Regions from separate parts of the Psychrobacillus sp. FSL H8-0483 genome, predicted to be linked through region 2. Evidence: a T-box and tRNA genes for the amino acid it is inferred to sense, from the RefSeq annotation. Region 2 holds a T-box; the other holds one or more tRNA genes.

Region 1 (7,063 bases), 510 kb from region 2:
CGTTTTCGGTAAGTTTAAATGTCAAAGATATTAATGCTTCAAAAGCATTTTATGAAAAACTTGGATTTCAATCCCTTGGAGGCGATATTTCTCAAAATTGGCTTATCATGAAGAATGAAGATACCATAATTGGTTTATTCCAAGGAATGTTTGAGAAAAATATTCTAACCTTTAATCCCGGATGGAATAGCAATGCCGAAAATCTTGAATCTTTTACTGACATTCGCGAACTCCAAAAACAGCTTAAACAAAAAGGAATAAAAATGCTGACCGAAGCAGATGAAACAACCGAAGGACCTGCACATTTTACAATAGTAGATCCAGATGGTAATCAAATTCTTCTAGATCAACATAGATAAATGAAGAGAATATCATCTAGATATTAAAAAATTTATTATATCCAAAAGGGTGCCTGTCTCAACTGAGAAGTAACAGGCCCCTTTTGATTTCAAGAATATTTTCAATACTTCGAGAGACTAACAATTGGGGGTAAATTAACTAGGCTTTGAAGTAATTACTTACCACCCAATGGGACGAAATTCAAGCTGGCTAGTGGCTGCCCCAATAGGAGCAGAAACTCAATAACCTCTTCTTTTCCTACTTCTTCAGCAAGTTGCTTTAATGATTTTATCTTACCATGCGGATTTTGTACTTGCTTACAGAATCTTAAAATTTATCTCTGAATTCTTTCGCTTTTTCCTTATGTGCTTGATTAGCCTTTGCACTACCAAATTCTGTTGAAAACTCGGAGTCCTGTTTACTAGAATTAAATCCCTTTTTGTTCTTTTGCTGCGGATCATTTTTCTTTGTTCTTTTTGCCATAAAAATATCCCTCCTTCTTGTATTTTATTATGAGGAGAGAAAATGATAATATTCATGTACTAAAACAATATATGTTTCTCAGAAATTATTGAACAACTGTGGCATTAATTCCAATAAAGGGTATGTCGAAACCATCCACTAAAATAGAAGCCATCTGACCACAAGCTGATCACATTATCAATTCAGAAAGATTGATTATCAATCAAGAGGACCGATATGTAGATATTCCACTTCTCGAACAAACTGCTGATTAAGAAACGCTCAAATAAAAGAGCATCCTGCAGTCGGAACAAAACAAAAATATCTAAATCAGTTTAGAACTTTATAAACTCAATTAGCTGGTATGAAAATTGATAAGAAAGCCGACGAAGAAGATCCATTACTTGAAATATTAAAAGGTTAATAATCATAATATGATTTAACGTGACTGGTGATAAAACTAATCACGTTTTTTTATATTACTAATTATCATACAGGGGGAATTTTCACATTGGCTAATCTTAATACTGTGTCAGAAGTAACTACTTTATTCGAAACTTATTTTCCATCAGGCCTCAAATACAACTCAGCATTAACACAAATCACAGGTCCTCGCGCATTACCACTTGGAGAAACAAACGCAATGCGACTTGGAGAACAGTTGCAATTCTTAGGCGCTTTTCACAACAAAGTTCCAGATACTAATACTGCACGTCAAGGCCGTATTAAAACAGAGATCGAAACATTAATAAGTATCCTTCAATCAGAGGGTTACATGACTGGCGATAATTTGCCGAATAGTAATTTTTTAAATGAGTCTTTCTTAATTATGGGTCTTGCCATTATTAAAAGTGGTACAGCTTACGCGAAGTTGAGCTCGACGAACCAAACTCACGTGAACAATGGTTTAACTGCTTTGGTATCGAAAGCAAAATCGATTCTTGCTGATTATTATCTTCCAGGTGGCTTGTGGGGTAACCGAGTTCCAACAACTTATTCAGAATACCAAACTGGTAATTCAATTAAAGTTCCTCTAATGAGTCTTAATGGTACAGCTATCTTAATTGGTGCTTTAGGTATGTACGAAAACTTAGTAGCTAAATCTTCTGCTTCATCTACCCATCTGATTAACTATTCAAATGCTCTTTTAGGATTCGAAAACAAAATTAATAACGGTGGTTACTTTGTAATTGGTGGAGGTCTAACTGCACCTCGACGGTTATTCGGTTCAACTGGTTATAACTCAGTAGTAGGCCAATCTTTACTTTTAGCTTACCGTGGATTATCGCTGAAAAAATTTACTGTAACTCCAGTATCTACTAATAAGTATCAAGCAGCAGGTGAACGTATTGCTTCATACTACGAAAACTTGATTGATACTAAGAATATTCGATTAGACGAATTCCACAATTCTAAAGGCGATCCAGTAACTCAATCGATTCTTGATGGCGCTCTCGCTGTTGTTGATACAGCAAACTTTACACCAGACCCGAAACCTGCTTCTGAGCAAGCTCGATATGATGAAGCTATTGGTTTAATGGGTCCAGCACATAGACAATCATCAGTATATCTTTACTCATTAGCATGGGGTGCGCCTCAATCATTCTTTGCAAAACTTGACAAACACATTGTTAAAACTGGTGAAGCTAATCCTAGTTTACCAGGGGTTTCAGCAATGCGTGCAGCCATGAATGCTCCTGGTCCTACTAATTCTCACGATGCGGCTTCAGGTCGTGTGTTAACAGGTTTTGCTGCGTTTATGATGCGTGGTATTGAGATCGTTACTGATGGTCATTAATCTGGCCATAACTTCAAAAAATCAATTGACTCGTGATTATTTATTTCACGGTGCAAGTTATACAAAAGTTGAAAGAGTTTTTTCTAACTTAAATCTTCTCCTTTGATACGAGAAGAATAATCTTGAAGTTGCTTATCCATCCTAATTTCTCCTTGAGTGCTCTTTGTAGCTGCAATCTTCTCCTTGTAGTACCTCAATGTCTCAGTTCTTAAATTTCTTATCAAGCAATCTCTCTCAAACTTCTGAAAAGCTTCTTCATCAGAAATTTTTAATTTATTCATACTCAACTCTTTTGTTGATAAGCTCTTACTTCTTCTAGACATCCTATTTCCCCTATGTACGGGATTCAAAGCACGGGATTTTAGCTTATTTCAGTCCTCTTATTTAGACAACAAAAAAGACCTCTAACAAGTAGTTAGAAGTCTTGATATATATGACTTTAAGTCATAATTTTTATACCGGTGGTCGGGGTCGAACCGACACATCCAGAGGATACGGGATTTTGAGTCCCGCGCGTCTGCCAATTCCGCCACACCGGCAAAAATACTAGGCAGTTATTTAAAAATTGGAGGCGGCAACCGGATTTGAACCGGTGATAAAGGTGTTGCAGACCTGTGCCTTACCACTTGGCTATGCCGCCATATAAATTGGAGCGGAAGACGAGGTTCGAACTCGCGACCCCCACCTTGGCAAGGTGGTGTTCTACCACTGAACTACTTCCGCAAATAAACTGGGGTACCTGGATTCGAACCAGGGCATGACGGAATCAAAATCCGTTGCCTTACCGCTTGGCTATACCCCAATGGGGCGACTGATGGGAATTGAACCCACGAATGCCGGAATCACAATCCGGTGCGTTAACCACTTCGCCACAACCGCCACAAATAAAAAAAGAGTTAACAAATTAGGAATATGGGGCGACTGATGGGAATTGAACCCACGAATGTCGGAATCACAATCCGATGCGTTAACCACTTCGCCACAACCGCCATTATTCAAGTTAACTTTATAGTTGGCAGGGGCAGTAGGAATCGAACCCACATCAAAGGTTTTGGAGACCTCTATTCTACCGTTAAACTATGCCCCTAAAATAAAAACTGGTGGAGGGGGACGGATTCGAACCGCCGAACCCTAAGGAGCGGATTTACAGTCCGCCGCGTTTAGCCACTTCGCTACCCCTCCACTAAACAGTGGTGCCGAAAAGAGGACTTGAACCCCCAACCTACTGATTACAAGTCAGTTGCTCTACCAATTGAGCTATTTCGGCGTATATATGGTGGCTCAGGACGGAATCGAACCGCCGACACAAGGATTTTCAGTCCTTTGCTCTACCGACTGAGCTACTGAGCCACATATGTATTTTTTTAAAAATGGCGGTCCCGACCGGGATCGAACCGGCGATCTCCTGCGTGACAGGCAGGCATGTTAACCGCTACACCACGGGACCATTTGGTTGCGGGGACAGGATTTGAACCTGTGACCTTCGGGTTATGAGCCCGACGAGCTACCGAACTGCTCCACCCCGCGATAATAATATAATGAACTTTTTAAAATAATGGTGGAGGATGACGGGCTCGAACCGCCGACCCTCTGCTTGTAAGGCAGATGCTCTCCCAGCTGAGCTAATCCTCCAAAATGCTGGTTTTATTCTTTTGAAAAATAAATGGTGACCCCTACGGGATTCGAACCCGTGTTACCGCCGTGAAAGGGCGGTGTCTTAACCGCTTGACCAAGGGGCCATTATATAGTAATGAAAGTTATCTGGCGGAGAGCAAGGGATTTGAACCCTTGAGACAGTGTTACCCGCCTACACGATTTCCAATCGTGCTCCTTCGGCCACTCGGACAGCTCTCCAAAAATGGCTCCGAAGGTAGGACTCGAACCTACGACCAATCGATTAACAGTCGATTGCTCTACCACTGAGCTACTTCGGAATGTTGTTATGCCCAGCGACGTCCTACTCTTGCAGGGGGAAACCCCCAACTACCATCGGCGATGAAGAGCTTAACTTCCGTGTTCGGTATGGGAACGGGTGTGACCTCTTCTCCATCATCACTAGACATATTAACTTGAAAGACAAGATTTATTATATCATAACTATAACTTTATTGCAATAGTTTTTTTAAAAAATCTTTTTTATTCTTTCAAAACTGGATAAAAGACATTGAATTATTCAAATTCTATTTTGGTTAAGTCCTCGATCGATTAGTATTCGTCAGCTGCACGTGTCACCACGCTTCCACCCCGAACCTATCTACCTCATCGTCTTTGAGGGATCTTACTTACTTGCGTAATGGGAAATCTCATCTTGAGGGGGGCTTCGTGCTTAGATGCTTTCAGCACTTATCCCGTCCACACATAGCTACCCAGCGATGCTCTTGGCAGAACAACTGGTACACCAGCGGTGTGTCCATCCCGGTCCTCTCGTACTAAGGACAGCTCCTCTCAAATTTCCTACGCCCACGACGGATAGGGACCGAACTGTCTCACGACGTTCTGAACCCAGCTCGCGTACCGCTTTAATGGGCGAACAGCCCAACCCTTGGGACCGACTACAGCCCCAGGATGCGATGAGCCGACATCGAGGTGCCAAACCTCCCCGTCGATGTGGACTCTTGGGGGAGATAAGCCTGTTATCCCCGGGGTAGCTTTTATCCGTTGAGCGATGGCCCTTCCATGCGGAACCACCGGATCACTAAGCCCGTCTTTCGACCCTGCTCGACTTGTAGGTCTCGCAGTCAAGCTCCCTTCTGCCTTTACACTCTTCGAATGATTTCCAACCATTCTGAGGGAACCTTTGGGCGCCTCCGTTACACTTTAGGAGGCGACCGCCCCAGTCAAACTACCCGCCTGACACTGTCTCCTACCCGGGTTACGGGTATGGGTTAGAATTTCAATACAACCAGGGCAGTATCCCACCGACGCCTCCTCCGAAGCTGGCGCTCCGGGCTCTAAGGCTCCTGCCTATCCTGTACAAGTTGCACCAAAATTCAATATCAAGCTATAGTAAAGCTCCACGGGGTCTTTCCGTCCTGTCGCGGGTAACCTGCATCTTCACAGGTACTATAATTTCACCGAGTCTCTCGTTGAGACAGTGCCCAGATCGTTACGCCTTTCGTGCGGGTCGGAACTTACCCGACAAGGAATTTCGCTACCTTAGGACCGTTATAGTTACGGCCGCCGTTTACTGGGGCTTCAATTCGCACCTTCGCTTGCGCTAAGCACTCCTCTTAACCTTCCAGCACCGGGCAGGCGTCAGCCCCTATACTTCACCTTACGGTTTTGCAGAGACCTGTGTTTTTGCTAAACAGTCGCCTGGGCCTATTCACTGCGGCTCTTCTAGGCTATTCACCCAAAAGAGCACCCCTTCTCCCGAAGTTACGGGGTCATTTTGCCGAGTTCCTTAACGAGAGTTCTCTCGCTCACCTTAGGATTCTCTCCTCGACTACCTGTGTCGGTTTGCGGTACGGGCACCTATCACCTCGCTAGAGGCTTTTCTTGGCAGTGTGAAATCAGGAACTTCGGACTAAGTCCTCGCCATCACAGCTCAATGTTATAGAATGCGGATTTTCCTACATTCACACCTTACTGCTTGGACGTGCATAACCAACAGCACGCTTACCCTATCCTTCTGCGTCCCCCCATTACTCAAACGGTGGTTTGGTGGTACAGGAATATCAACCTGTTGTCCATCGTCTACGCCTATCGGCCTCGACTTAGGTCCCGACTAACCCTGAGCGGACGAGCCTTCCTCAGGAAACCTTAGTCATACGGTGGACGGGATTCTCACCCGTCTTTCGCTACTCATACCGGCATTCTCACTTCTAAGCGCTCCACCAGTCCTTCCGGTCTGACTTCAACGCCCTTAGAACGCTCTCCTACCACTGATACCAAAGGTATCAATCCACAGCTTCGGTGATTTGTTTAGCCCCGATACATTTTCGGCGCAGCGTCACTCGACCAGTGAGCTATTACGCACTCTTTAAATGATGGCTGCTTCTAAGCCAACATCCTGGTTGTCTAAGCAACGCCACATCCTTTTCCACTTAACAAATACTTTGGGACCTTAGCTGGTGGTCTGGGCTGTTTCCCTCTTGACTACGGATCTTATCACTCGCAGTCTGACTCCCAAACATAAATCATTGGCATTCGGAGTTTGTCTGAATTCGGTAACCCGGGATGGGCCCCTAGTCCAAACAGTGCTCTACCTCCAAGATTCTTAACGTTTGAGGCTAGCCCTAAAGCTATTTCGGAGAGAACCAGCTATCTCCAGGTTCGATTGGAATTTCTCCGCTACCCACACCTCATCCCCGCACTTTTCAACGTGCGTGGGTTCGGACCTCCAGTAAGTGTTACCTTACCTTCATCCTGGACATGGGTAGATCACCTGGTTTCGGGTCTACGACCACATACTCATTCGCCCTATTCAGACTCGCTTTCGCTGCGGCTCCGTCTTCTCAACTT
Region 2 (9,838 bases):
CTTGTTGTTCTTTTAACAACCGTAAATAGTTTTCTTCCTTTTGGGTCTGATCATCTGAATTACAAATGATGAGACTGTATTGTCTTTTATTTGCTTCATCCTCTGCACCCCTACATAGCTCTGGGAAAAAAGGGTTGGATATATTCGGGACGATTAATCCAAGCATATTGGATCGTTTAGTTACTAAACCACGTGCTAGTTTGTTTGGTTGATAATTCAACTCTTCCATTACTCTTAGAACTTTCTCACGAGTTTCTTGTGACATGCCTTCTTCTTTTTTATTTAACACCCGTGAAACGGTTGTTATTGAAACACCTGCCTCTCTGGCAATATCTTTGATAGTTAACTTTCCCATACATTATCACCTGTTTCTATCGTTAGGAAAACGTTTTACGAAAACGTTTTCTCTAATTAATATTCAGATTATTGTAAACGATTTCATTTGTCAATTGAATTTTTAAAATTTTTTATTCAATACCAATCTTTTTCCGTTAAGCTGTTGTAGGAGCCAACTAGGTAATTGATGTTGTGAAGCTGGTATCTACCACTTTGGAAGATAGTTTAAATAAATTTTGAAATGGTCTCGACTTTGGTGGATTTGGTCTGTAATTTAATTGGAGTGAATTGAATTGGTTCGTTGAGCCATAAAAGCAGTCTTACGTTCGAGATCATGAAACTCGAAGCAAGACTGCTTTCTTAAGTTGTTTTATTTATTCTCTTCTTCGTTTAAATCGACTGATTCCAAGAGTGAGTAGCATTAATAATATGATACTACTGCTGATGTAATAATCATCGATTTCGAATACCCTGAAGACTGAGTACTGATCGTTTCTATTCCACCAAACCCTAGACCATCCTGATTGCCGATCTGACCAGATAATTACACTATCGCCGTAAACGTCTTTTTCGAATTCATCTATTGTATAAAAAGCAGTTGGATCCTTCTCTACATACGGATGAATTAACTTGTAAACTTCATCGGCCATTACAGTGAAACTTTCTTCTGCTAAAAATGAATTTGCAACTTTCTGCTAATCGTTTCTCATCTTCAACAATTAACAGCTTCATTTTATCCACCTCTCATCCTCTGCATCTACCCTATTAATTGACATAATAATACATCATTCACTTAAAAAATCATAACAAAAATACGAGGGAGGTTAGTACAAAAAGAAGTAAATATGTTATGATAAAATTAGTAACTGGTACTAATAATAGGTACGGTATATTCGAATAATAATTGGAGGTTCATATGAAAGATTTAATTAAACTAAAAGATAAAAATATTGTAGTAATGGGAGTTGCGAATGAGCGTAGTCTTGCTTGGGGAGTTGCGAAGTCTCTATTTGAAGTAGGAGCAAATGTAATTTTCACTTATCGAAAAGAACGTTCGTTAGGGAAGATTGAAAAGTTATTAGTAGATAATAATTATGAAGCAAAATTAGTAGTAGAGTGTGATGTAAACAGCGATGATAGTATTAAAGCTTCATTCGAAACGATTGGCAAAGAAGTAGGCGTGATTCACGGAGTTGTCCATTCAGTTGCTTTTGCAAATGCGGAAGATTTAAAGAACGACTTCATTCAAACTACTAGAGATGGTTATGCATTTGCACAAGATACAAGTGCCTATTCACTTATTGCTGCATCTCGTGAAGCAGCACCTTTCATGACAGAAGGCGGCTCTATCGTTACGATGACGTATTTAGGAGCAGAGCGTGTGTTAGAAGGATATAACGTAATGGGTATTGCCAAAGCATCCTTAGAGGCTTCTGTTAAATACTTAGCGTTAGATTTAGGGAAAAATAATGTTCGAGTAAATGCCATTTCAGCTGGCGCTGTTCGAACACTTGCTGCAAAAGGAATTTCTTCATTCAATACAATTCTGCACAAAATTGAAGAAACAGCCCCACTGAAACGAAATGTTACACAAGAAGAAGTAGGGGACATGACAGTTGCATTGCTAAGTAATCTATCCAGAGGCGTAACGGGAGAAATAGTTTACGTAGATTCTGGGTATAATATTATGGGATAATCTCCAAAAGAGGAGATAGTGCAATGACAAATCAAAGCGAATTTCAAAAAATACTTGCGAAACCAGGTCAACGAGCACTTGCGGGAGTAGGTATTGAGAACTTCGAACAATTAGCAAAATTTACGCAAGCTGAGATTATGGAGCTTCATGGTATTGGGAAAAATGGTATGAATCGACTTCAAATTGCCCTTGCAGAAAAAGGGTTGTCTTTCGCTTCTACAAAATAAAGAAAACCGGATGAAGAGGGTGAATCTTCATCCGGTTTTCTTTTATTAGCACATCCTATTCCGGAACGCTCAGTGCTTTATCCATGTTTTTAGTTATAGAGGATTATTATTTAGTTTTAACAGGTCGAGGCCATATAAAATAAGAGATAGTAATAACAAAGTCTATACCAAGAATTATTCCCCAAACTCTAAGTGTATTCCATAACACTTCCGAACGAGAAGAGTCATCGATAAAGAAGATTAATGCGAGAAGAAGGACCCCCCCAATGATAAAGGCAAGGAGATGTTGCATAAATCCTTTCTTTGTATGACGAGCATGTTCCATTCCTGTTTTACGAACTGGTTTGGATCCTTGTTTTTGGACATAATACAGAAATTTTTCATCCGCCCATTGAATCATACTTTTCCCAAAGGCAATGGATACACCCAGATAAACGGCTGCTATTGCATGCGCTAGAGTAGCAATTGCTCCATTATATAAATCGATTGCTGTAATAGCGAGTAAAACTAAATCAATAACTGGTGTAAGGGCAAGAAAGAAAATTCCTAGTTTTTCCCGTTTAAAAATATATCTAGAAATAAGACCAAGCAATATAACGACCCAAAATCCAACTTCACAAGCAATAATCGTCCAAGCAATAAAATTCAATACAGCACCTCTTTATGTGTAGAAGATTTATTACTATAAGTATAATCTATTAGAAAATGGAATGTCTCTCATAAAAGTAAGAATAATGAAATAAAAACGATAGTTTGGAAGCGATGCAGTTGTATTGAGAAAGACAATCGTATTTGTTTGGAAAGATCGGGCTGTTCACGTTACCCGCAAAAAAGAGTTGACTATTCGTAAGCTATTGAATATAATAGAAAAAATATTTATAAAGCATTGAAAGCGAAGAAAAGGACACGATTCATTATTTATTTCTTATCAGAGAACAGGGTGAATGGCTGAGAGCCCTGAAGAAAAAAGAATGATTTACCACCTTGGAGCTATTATGGGGAAAGCGAAACTGTGATTAACCATAATCGGGAGAACCGTTATCTTTTTATGAGAGCAGTACGATTTTTTGTATTGCAAAATTAGGGTGGAACCACGACCACACTCGTCCCTTTACCGGGATAGGTGTGGTCTTTTTGTATTTAAAAATAAATAAAGTAAGTAAGCGAAGAACAGGACATGAATTATCTAATATTTTCTTATCAGAGAACAGGGTGAAATGCTGAGAGCCCTGAAGAGAAATAGATGATTTACCACCTGGGAGCTATTATGGGGAAAGCAAAACTGTGATTATCCATAATCGGGAGAACCCGTTATCTTTTTATGAGAGCAGCACGATTTTTTGTGTTGCAAAATTAGGGTGGAACCACGACCACACTCGTCCCTTTACTGGGATGGGTGTGGTCTTTTTGTATTTAAAAATAAATAAAGTAAATAAGCGAAGAACAGGACATGAATTATCTAATATTTTCTTATCAGAGAACAGGGTGAAATGCTGAGAGCCCTGAAGAAAAAAAGATGATTTACCACCTTGGAGCTATTATGGGGAAAGCAAAACTGTGATTATCCATAATCGGGAAAACCGTTATCTTTTATGAGCGCAATGCATTTTTGTGTTGCAAAATTAGGGTGGAACCACGACCACACTCGTCCCTTTACCGGGATGGGTGTGGTCTTTTTTAATTTCATTCAGCGAGGAAGGCAAGACCCGCTGAATGAAATTGATGCCTCCGGCGGATGCCACAGATTTTTTAGTGGAATTTATCGAGCAAGCTCGATAAAAATCTAGGCACAAATACGCCAAGGCGAATTTGATTTTCAAAAATAGGAGGAATTAAAATGTCAGCAAAAGCAGAAGAAAGAGTAAGTCATCAAAAGTTGGGTCAACAATTAGAGTTATTTATGTCGATGGAGGAAGCACCGGGAATGCCATTTTATTTGCCAAAGGGTATGGTGTTACGAAACGAGCTTGAAAATCTATGGAGAATAAAGCATCAAAGAGCAGGATACCAAGAAATTAAAACTCCAATCATGATGAAGCAAGAGCTTTGGGAGAAGTCAGGACACTGGGATCATTACCATGAAAATATGTATTTCTCCAATGTGGATGAACAAAAATATGCGATTAAACCAATGAATTGCCCAGGTGCAGTACTCATTTTCAACAGTAAAAGAAGAAGTTATAGAGAGTTGCCTGTTCGTTATGCAGAGCTTGGCTTAGTTCACCGTCATGAGTTATCTGGATCGTTAAATGGCCTTTTAAGAGTTCGTGCATTTACACAGGATGATGCGCATCTTTTCGTGAGGGAAGATCAAATCGAAAGTGAAATAGATAAAGTGCTCGATTTAGTAGATGAATTTTATTCAGAATTTGGTTTTAGTTACAAAATAGAGCTTTCCACTCGACCAGCAGATTTCATGGGTTCGGTCGAAGTCTGGGATCTAGCAGAGCAAGCGCTTGAATCAGTATTAAAGAAAAAACAGCTAGATTATCAAGTAAATGAAGGAGACGGGGCATTCTACGGACCGAAAATCGATTTTCATATTTTAGATTCACTTGGACGCAGCTGGCAATGTGGCACAGTGCAACTAGATTTCCAAATGCCTGAAAAGTTTAACTGTCAATATATTGATGAGGACAATCAATTGAAAAAACCAATAATGATTCACCGAGCGATTTATGGATCTATCGAACGTTTCATAGCTATTCTGTTAGAGCATTTCCAAGGGAGTTTCCCTCTTTGGTTAGCGCCTGTTCAACTGAAAATTTTACCAATCGCAGATGCGCATGTTTCGTATGCAGAAGAAGTAAAACGCAAGCTGGAACAAGATGGATATCGAGTAGAAATCGATAATCGAGTGGAGAAAATCGGCTTGAAAATTCGAGAAGGCTCACTCCAAAAGCATCCGTATATGCTGATTGTGGGAGATCAAGAAATGGAAAAGGATGTGGTCTCTGTGAGAAAACATAAAGGAGGTAGTATTGGGGAAATGAACATGAGTGAATTAATTGAGCATTTAAAAGTTGAAAAAAGGGTTTAATCAAATAAAGGATCGCCCTCTAATTTATGATTTTGAAAAGGATTTTTCACCATCCTTAACGAATCAAACTAATGGGGGGGGATTTTGTGAGAAAGTGGTTCCTTTTATTTATAGGGGTTGCTGTGATAGCAGGAAATAGTTGGGCGATATATGACATGTATCAACCGAGAGTGGGACCAATTGGGAATGGAAAAGTTGCTACTCATGTGTGGGTGTCCATCATAATAAATATAGTGATAGGAGTTTTTGCAATTGCTCAATCTATCGTACTATTTGTATATGAAAAGAAGAATGCTACCTTACTAAAAAAATTTCCACACTTAGAAACAGAGCGTTTTCTACTGCGCCGCATAGAAGTAAGCGATGCGAATGAAGTGTTTCAATATTTTTCACATGACGAAGTAACAAAGTATTATGATTTGGATACATTTAAGGATATTAGTGAAGCGACTCGATTAATTGAAAACTGGCAAAAACGCTTTGCTGAACAGGAAGGTATTCGATGGGGAATTGCGACAAAAAGTGATAATAAAATAATCGGCAGCTGTGGTTTTCACAACTGGGAAAAAGAGCATTCTAAAGCAGAAATAGGGTTTGAAGTGACACCTGAATATTGGCAGAAAGGGGTCATGTCGGAAGTATTAAAGGTTGTACTACCATATGGATTTGAAATGATGGGGCTGTATCGAATTGAAGCTTTTTATGACCCTCAAAACACAGCCTCTAAAATGACGCTCGAAAAAGCTGGATTTATATATGAAGGTAATTTGAGGGAATCATCCTTTGAGAAAGGCCGTTACTGTGATGCAGCAGTCTGCTCTATATTAAAAGAAGAGTACGTTTAAACCTGTACTCTTCTTAATAAATATTTGGCTAGTATCTCACCCAGCTTAGGCCAGTTGTACCCTCACCAGCGTGTACCCCTACGCAAGCGCTAAGTGGGATGACTAGAACTTTTAGCTTTGGAAATTCTTGCAATAGCTCATCTCTCCAGCTTTCAGCGTCTTTTGTGTTATTGCAATTAATGACTGCGACCTCTGGAATATCAGCCTTTTTCATGTCGTCGCGAAGTAAATCAGTCACATATTTCTTTGCTTTTTTATCAGCACGGACCTTTTCTTTCATAACTACTTTTCCGTTATCAAAAGAGATAACGACTTTGATGTTTAATAAGTTACTTAAGAATGCTTTCGTACCCGATACGCGACCACTTTTATGCAATTGGTTTAGGCTTGATGGAATGAAGGATAACTCAGAGTTCTCTGTCATTTTATTTATATGCTCAACCACATCTTCTACGTTATGACCCTTTTCGATAAGTTCTTTTCCTACTTCAATCATTTTGACCATCGGGAACGAGCCGATTTTCGAATCAATGGAATAGACTTTGAAATTAGCCATTTGAGAAGCGGTTTGCGAACTATGATATGTACCAGATAAATCGCTAGATACATGGATGGCTACCGCACAATCATAGCCATTTGCTTTTAGGTCTTCGTAAAGCACGACCATCTCTCCTATAGTAGGCTGAGAGGTTTTTGGATGATCTTTTGCAACTCGTAATTTGTCATAAAACTCATCGTGTGTCATATCAACAGTTTCTCTGAAAGCGCCTTCAGCAAACACGATATTTAATGGTAAAACATGTATGTTATGTTTCTGAATAAAAGACTCATCTAATAAGGCAGCGGTATCAGTAATCCAAGCAATTTTCTTATTCATAGTTAAAAAATCTCCTTCATTTGTTTTAACGTAAATAGGTCATCTATAAGCGCTAATGTACACTACCCATTACATAAGCAATAGTGTTAGTTGTCATGTTTAGTCGATGTTTCGAATACTGTGACATAATTTGAACATATCTAGTGGAAGATGAAAATTAGTTAGGAGTTGAGTAATCTGAAAAACTCATTACCGGTTAGTGTTAATCGTTTTATGCAAACGTATTTACAAGCATTAAATGTAAACTTATCTGATAGATTAATAGAAGGTGTTTATATTTACGGGTCCATTGCTTTAGGGGCTTTTAACGAAGAGAAAAGTGATATCGATTTTATTGTTTTACTGAAGAGGCCTGTTAATGATCAAGAATTGGAGATCATGAAGGGGATTCATTCCCAAATGTGTAAATCTAATTATGGGTGTCGAATGGATGGGGTATATGTTCAAGTTGACTCTTTAGGGAAAACCAATGAGGAGCTTTCACCGTATCCATATTGTGCAGAAGGAAATCTAAGTATAGGGCATTGGGATGTTAATCATATTACTTGGTGGGTATTAAAACAGCGTGGAATTACTTTGCAAGGGACACCGATTGGTGAATTGGATATCCCTACTAAATGGGAAGACGTCTTGAAAACGTTGAACTATAATATCAATCGTTATTGGTTCAATCATACAAAAGATGTAAGTAACTTTTTATCCGATGAGATGATCGAATTCACAACTACTACAATTTGTAGAATCATTTGCTCACTTGAACAACAACAGATTTTGTCGAAAGACGGAGCAGTAGTAGAATGCTTAAAAATGCTACCGGAAAGATGGCACCCCTTGTTAAAAGAAGGGAATCGAATCCGAACGGAAATAAGTTCAAAGTCCTTCTATGAGAGCGATGTAAGGAGAGCAGAAGAATGTCGAGATTTTGTTTTATATGCACATCAGGTATGTAATGAAAACTATTTTATGGAGGAGTAAGATATGAAAATAAAATTATTAACTCCGCACGATGCTAGTGCTTATTGGGAATTAAGATTAGAGGCTTTACAGCAAAGTCCAGAAGCATTTGGTACAAGCTACGAGGAAGCAGTTCAAAGAAACAATCCAATTGAACGAGTTGCAAATAATCTTCAAACGGAAGGAAACTATACAATTGGAGCATTTGATCAAGACAAACTAGTTGGGATGGTTACACTGTCACAAGAGAGTAGCTTAAAAATGAAACATCGAGCAAACATTCTAGCGATGTACGTGAGTCCTCAAGTTCGGGGTAAAGGCGTTGGGAAAGCTGTCCTTAAAGAAGCAATTCATCAAGCTAAAAGGCTAGAAGGTATGGAGAAACTTAATTTGTCCGTAGTATCTAGCAATGAAGCAGCAAAGAATCTTTATACACAGTTAGGATTTAAAGTTTTTGGCGTAGAAGAAAAAGCTTTAAAAGTGGCAGATACATACTACGATGAAGACCATATGGTATTGTTTTTGAATTAGGTGTACTTACTTAACTAGGGTTAACGATAAATATGCCATTTATCATTCACCTATTCGTTCACTATTCAATAAATTCTCACGTAATAAAGATGTTTCATTAGTTTAGAAAATCCACTAAAGGTTTATCCCTTAGCGGATTTTCTTTGTTTTATCCATTGTATACATGTCAGTAGCAAAAGTGCTGTTATCGCCCCAGCTGTATCGAGCATAACATCTTGAGCAGTCGCTGTTCGACCACTTGTTAACGATTGGTGGAACTCATCAGCAATGGCAAATAGCATTGTAATGATAGTTGCAGTCAGTACCCTAAATTTGAATTTTGGTAATGCGGCGTAAATAGCAAGTGCAATTAGTCCAAAATAAAAAAAGTGAGTACCCTTTCGAATTAAAAATTCAACAAACCGATAGTAGCCACGTTCTTCAATAGAAACTAAAATGCCCCAGTAAGGAATTTGAAATATGGAAAGGAAAGATTCTAGCGGTTTATTTGGTAAGGCTTTTTCCAATGTTGCTACAAGTGACTGCTGTTCTGATGTTTGTCCGGATGAAATGAATACAATGATCAGTAAAAATAGAAGAGGAATGATTTTTTTCATATAAAAACAGTAGCATAAAAGGAGAAAATTTAAAAAGGTTAACGTAAAAAAACGTATAAACGAGAATTTTTTAATTTTGCACATGTGGATAAGTTGTATGGCCATAATGAAGATTGTATCTTTCTAGCTAGAGCGATGTTTTTTCATGTCCAATATAGAGGGGTTATTTAGATAGTTATGGTAAAATGAGATAAAAAATGGGAGGTGCACGAATGGGAATTGAATATGAATTAATATTGACTCGAGAGTTTAAAGCACCGCGTGATGTTGTGTATAAGATGTAGACAGAAGCTGAGCATTTAGAGAAATGGTGGAGTCCTAAAGGATTTGGAATGGAGGTTCATCAGTTTGAGTTCCAACCAGATGGAATCTTTCATTACAGTCAAACCTCCCCAGATGGACAAAAAATGTGGGGTAAATTCGTGTATGAAGAAATGAAGGAGCCCGAAAAATTGAATTTCCGAAATACTTTTTCGGATGAGGAAGGTCGTACGATTCGTGCTCCATTTAGCTCTACTTGGCCATTAGAAATTCGTAATACATTAATCTTTGAAGATAATGGGAACCATACAATTGTGAAAGCTGTTGGAGTTCCAGTGAACGCATCAGTGGAAGAACTAGAAGCTTTTAAAGCGATGCATGAGAACATGAAACAAGGTTTCGGTGGCACTTTTGATCAATTAGACAATTATTTAGCGGAAAGAAAAAGAGGTGAGTAATATGACTAAAATTACCC

The links. The T-box of region 2 lies ahead of thrS (threonine--tRNA ligase). A T-box ahead of a tRNA ligase gene usually reads a tRNA of that ligase, here a tRNA-Thr.
Region 1: it has a tRNA-Thr gene. The T-box ahead of thrS (threonine--tRNA ligase) is inferred to sense a tRNA for this amino acid. The anticodon was not compared.

The regions. Positions count from the first base shown of each region.
Region 1 covers NZ_CP152052.1:3,344,960-3,352,022, forward strand. Annotated here, with positions in the region: gene MHB48_RS16240 (VOC family protein) at 1-359, shown strand, start outside; gene MHB48_RS16245 (DUF6254 family protein) at 515-673, opposite strand; gene MHB48_RS16250 (hypothetical protein) at 667-822, opposite strand; gene MHB48_RS16255 (hypothetical protein) at 1,313-2,599, shown strand; gene MHB48_RS16260 (hypothetical protein) at 2,683-2,922, opposite strand; tRNA gene MHB48_RS16265 (tRNA-Leu) at 3,056-3,138, opposite strand; tRNA gene MHB48_RS16270 (tRNA-Cys) at 3,166-3,239, opposite strand; tRNA gene MHB48_RS16275 (tRNA-Gly) at 3,248-3,322, opposite strand; tRNA gene MHB48_RS16280 (tRNA-Gln) at 3,330-3,401, opposite strand; tRNA gene MHB48_RS16285 (tRNA-His) at 3,403-3,478, opposite strand; tRNA gene MHB48_RS16290 (tRNA-His) at 3,513-3,588, opposite strand; tRNA gene MHB48_RS16295 (tRNA-Trp) at 3,613-3,686, opposite strand; tRNA gene MHB48_RS16300 (tRNA-Tyr) at 3,698-3,781, opposite strand; tRNA gene MHB48_RS16305 (tRNA-Thr) at 3,791-3,866, opposite strand; tRNA gene MHB48_RS16310 (tRNA-Phe) at 3,874-3,949, opposite strand; tRNA gene MHB48_RS16315 (tRNA-Asp) at 3,971-4,046, opposite strand; tRNA gene MHB48_RS16320 (tRNA-Met) at 4,050-4,126, opposite strand; tRNA gene MHB48_RS16325 (tRNA-Val) at 4,156-4,231, opposite strand; tRNA gene MHB48_RS16330 (tRNA-Glu) at 4,264-4,338, opposite strand; tRNA gene MHB48_RS16335 (tRNA-Ser) at 4,362-4,453, opposite strand; tRNA gene MHB48_RS16340 (tRNA-Asn) at 4,459-4,533, opposite strand; rRNA gene rrf (5S ribosomal RNA) at 4,544-4,659, opposite strand; rRNA gene MHB48_RS16350 (23S ribosomal RNA) at 4,785-7,063, opposite strand, start outside.
Region 2 covers NZ_CP152052.1:3,856,828-3,866,665, reverse strand. Annotated here, with positions in the region: gene MHB48_RS18925 (LacI family DNA-binding transcriptional regulator) at 1-355, opposite strand, end outside; gene fabI (enoyl-ACP reductase FabI) at 1,253-2,032, shown strand; gene MHB48_RS18915 (DNA-binding protein) at 2,056-2,259, shown strand; gene MHB48_RS18910 (2TM domain-containing protein) at 2,366-2,908, opposite strand; T-box leader at 3,146-3,373, shown strand; T-box leader at 3,417-3,646, shown strand; T-box leader at 3,690-3,915, shown strand; gene thrS (threonine--tRNA ligase) at 4,097-5,299, shown strand; gene MHB48_RS18900 (GNAT family protein) at 5,386-6,144, shown strand; gene MHB48_RS18895 (DegV family protein) at 6,173-7,021, opposite strand; gene MHB48_RS18890 (aminoglycoside adenylyltransferase domain-containing protein) at 7,190-7,996, shown strand; gene MHB48_RS18885 (GNAT family N-acetyltransferase) at 8,000-8,506, shown strand; gene MHB48_RS18880 (VanZ family protein) at 8,629-9,102, opposite strand; partial or broken gene MHB48_RS18875 (SRPBCC domain-containing protein) at 9,399-9,821, shown strand; gene MHB48_RS18870 (VOC family protein) at 9,814-9,838, shown strand, end outside.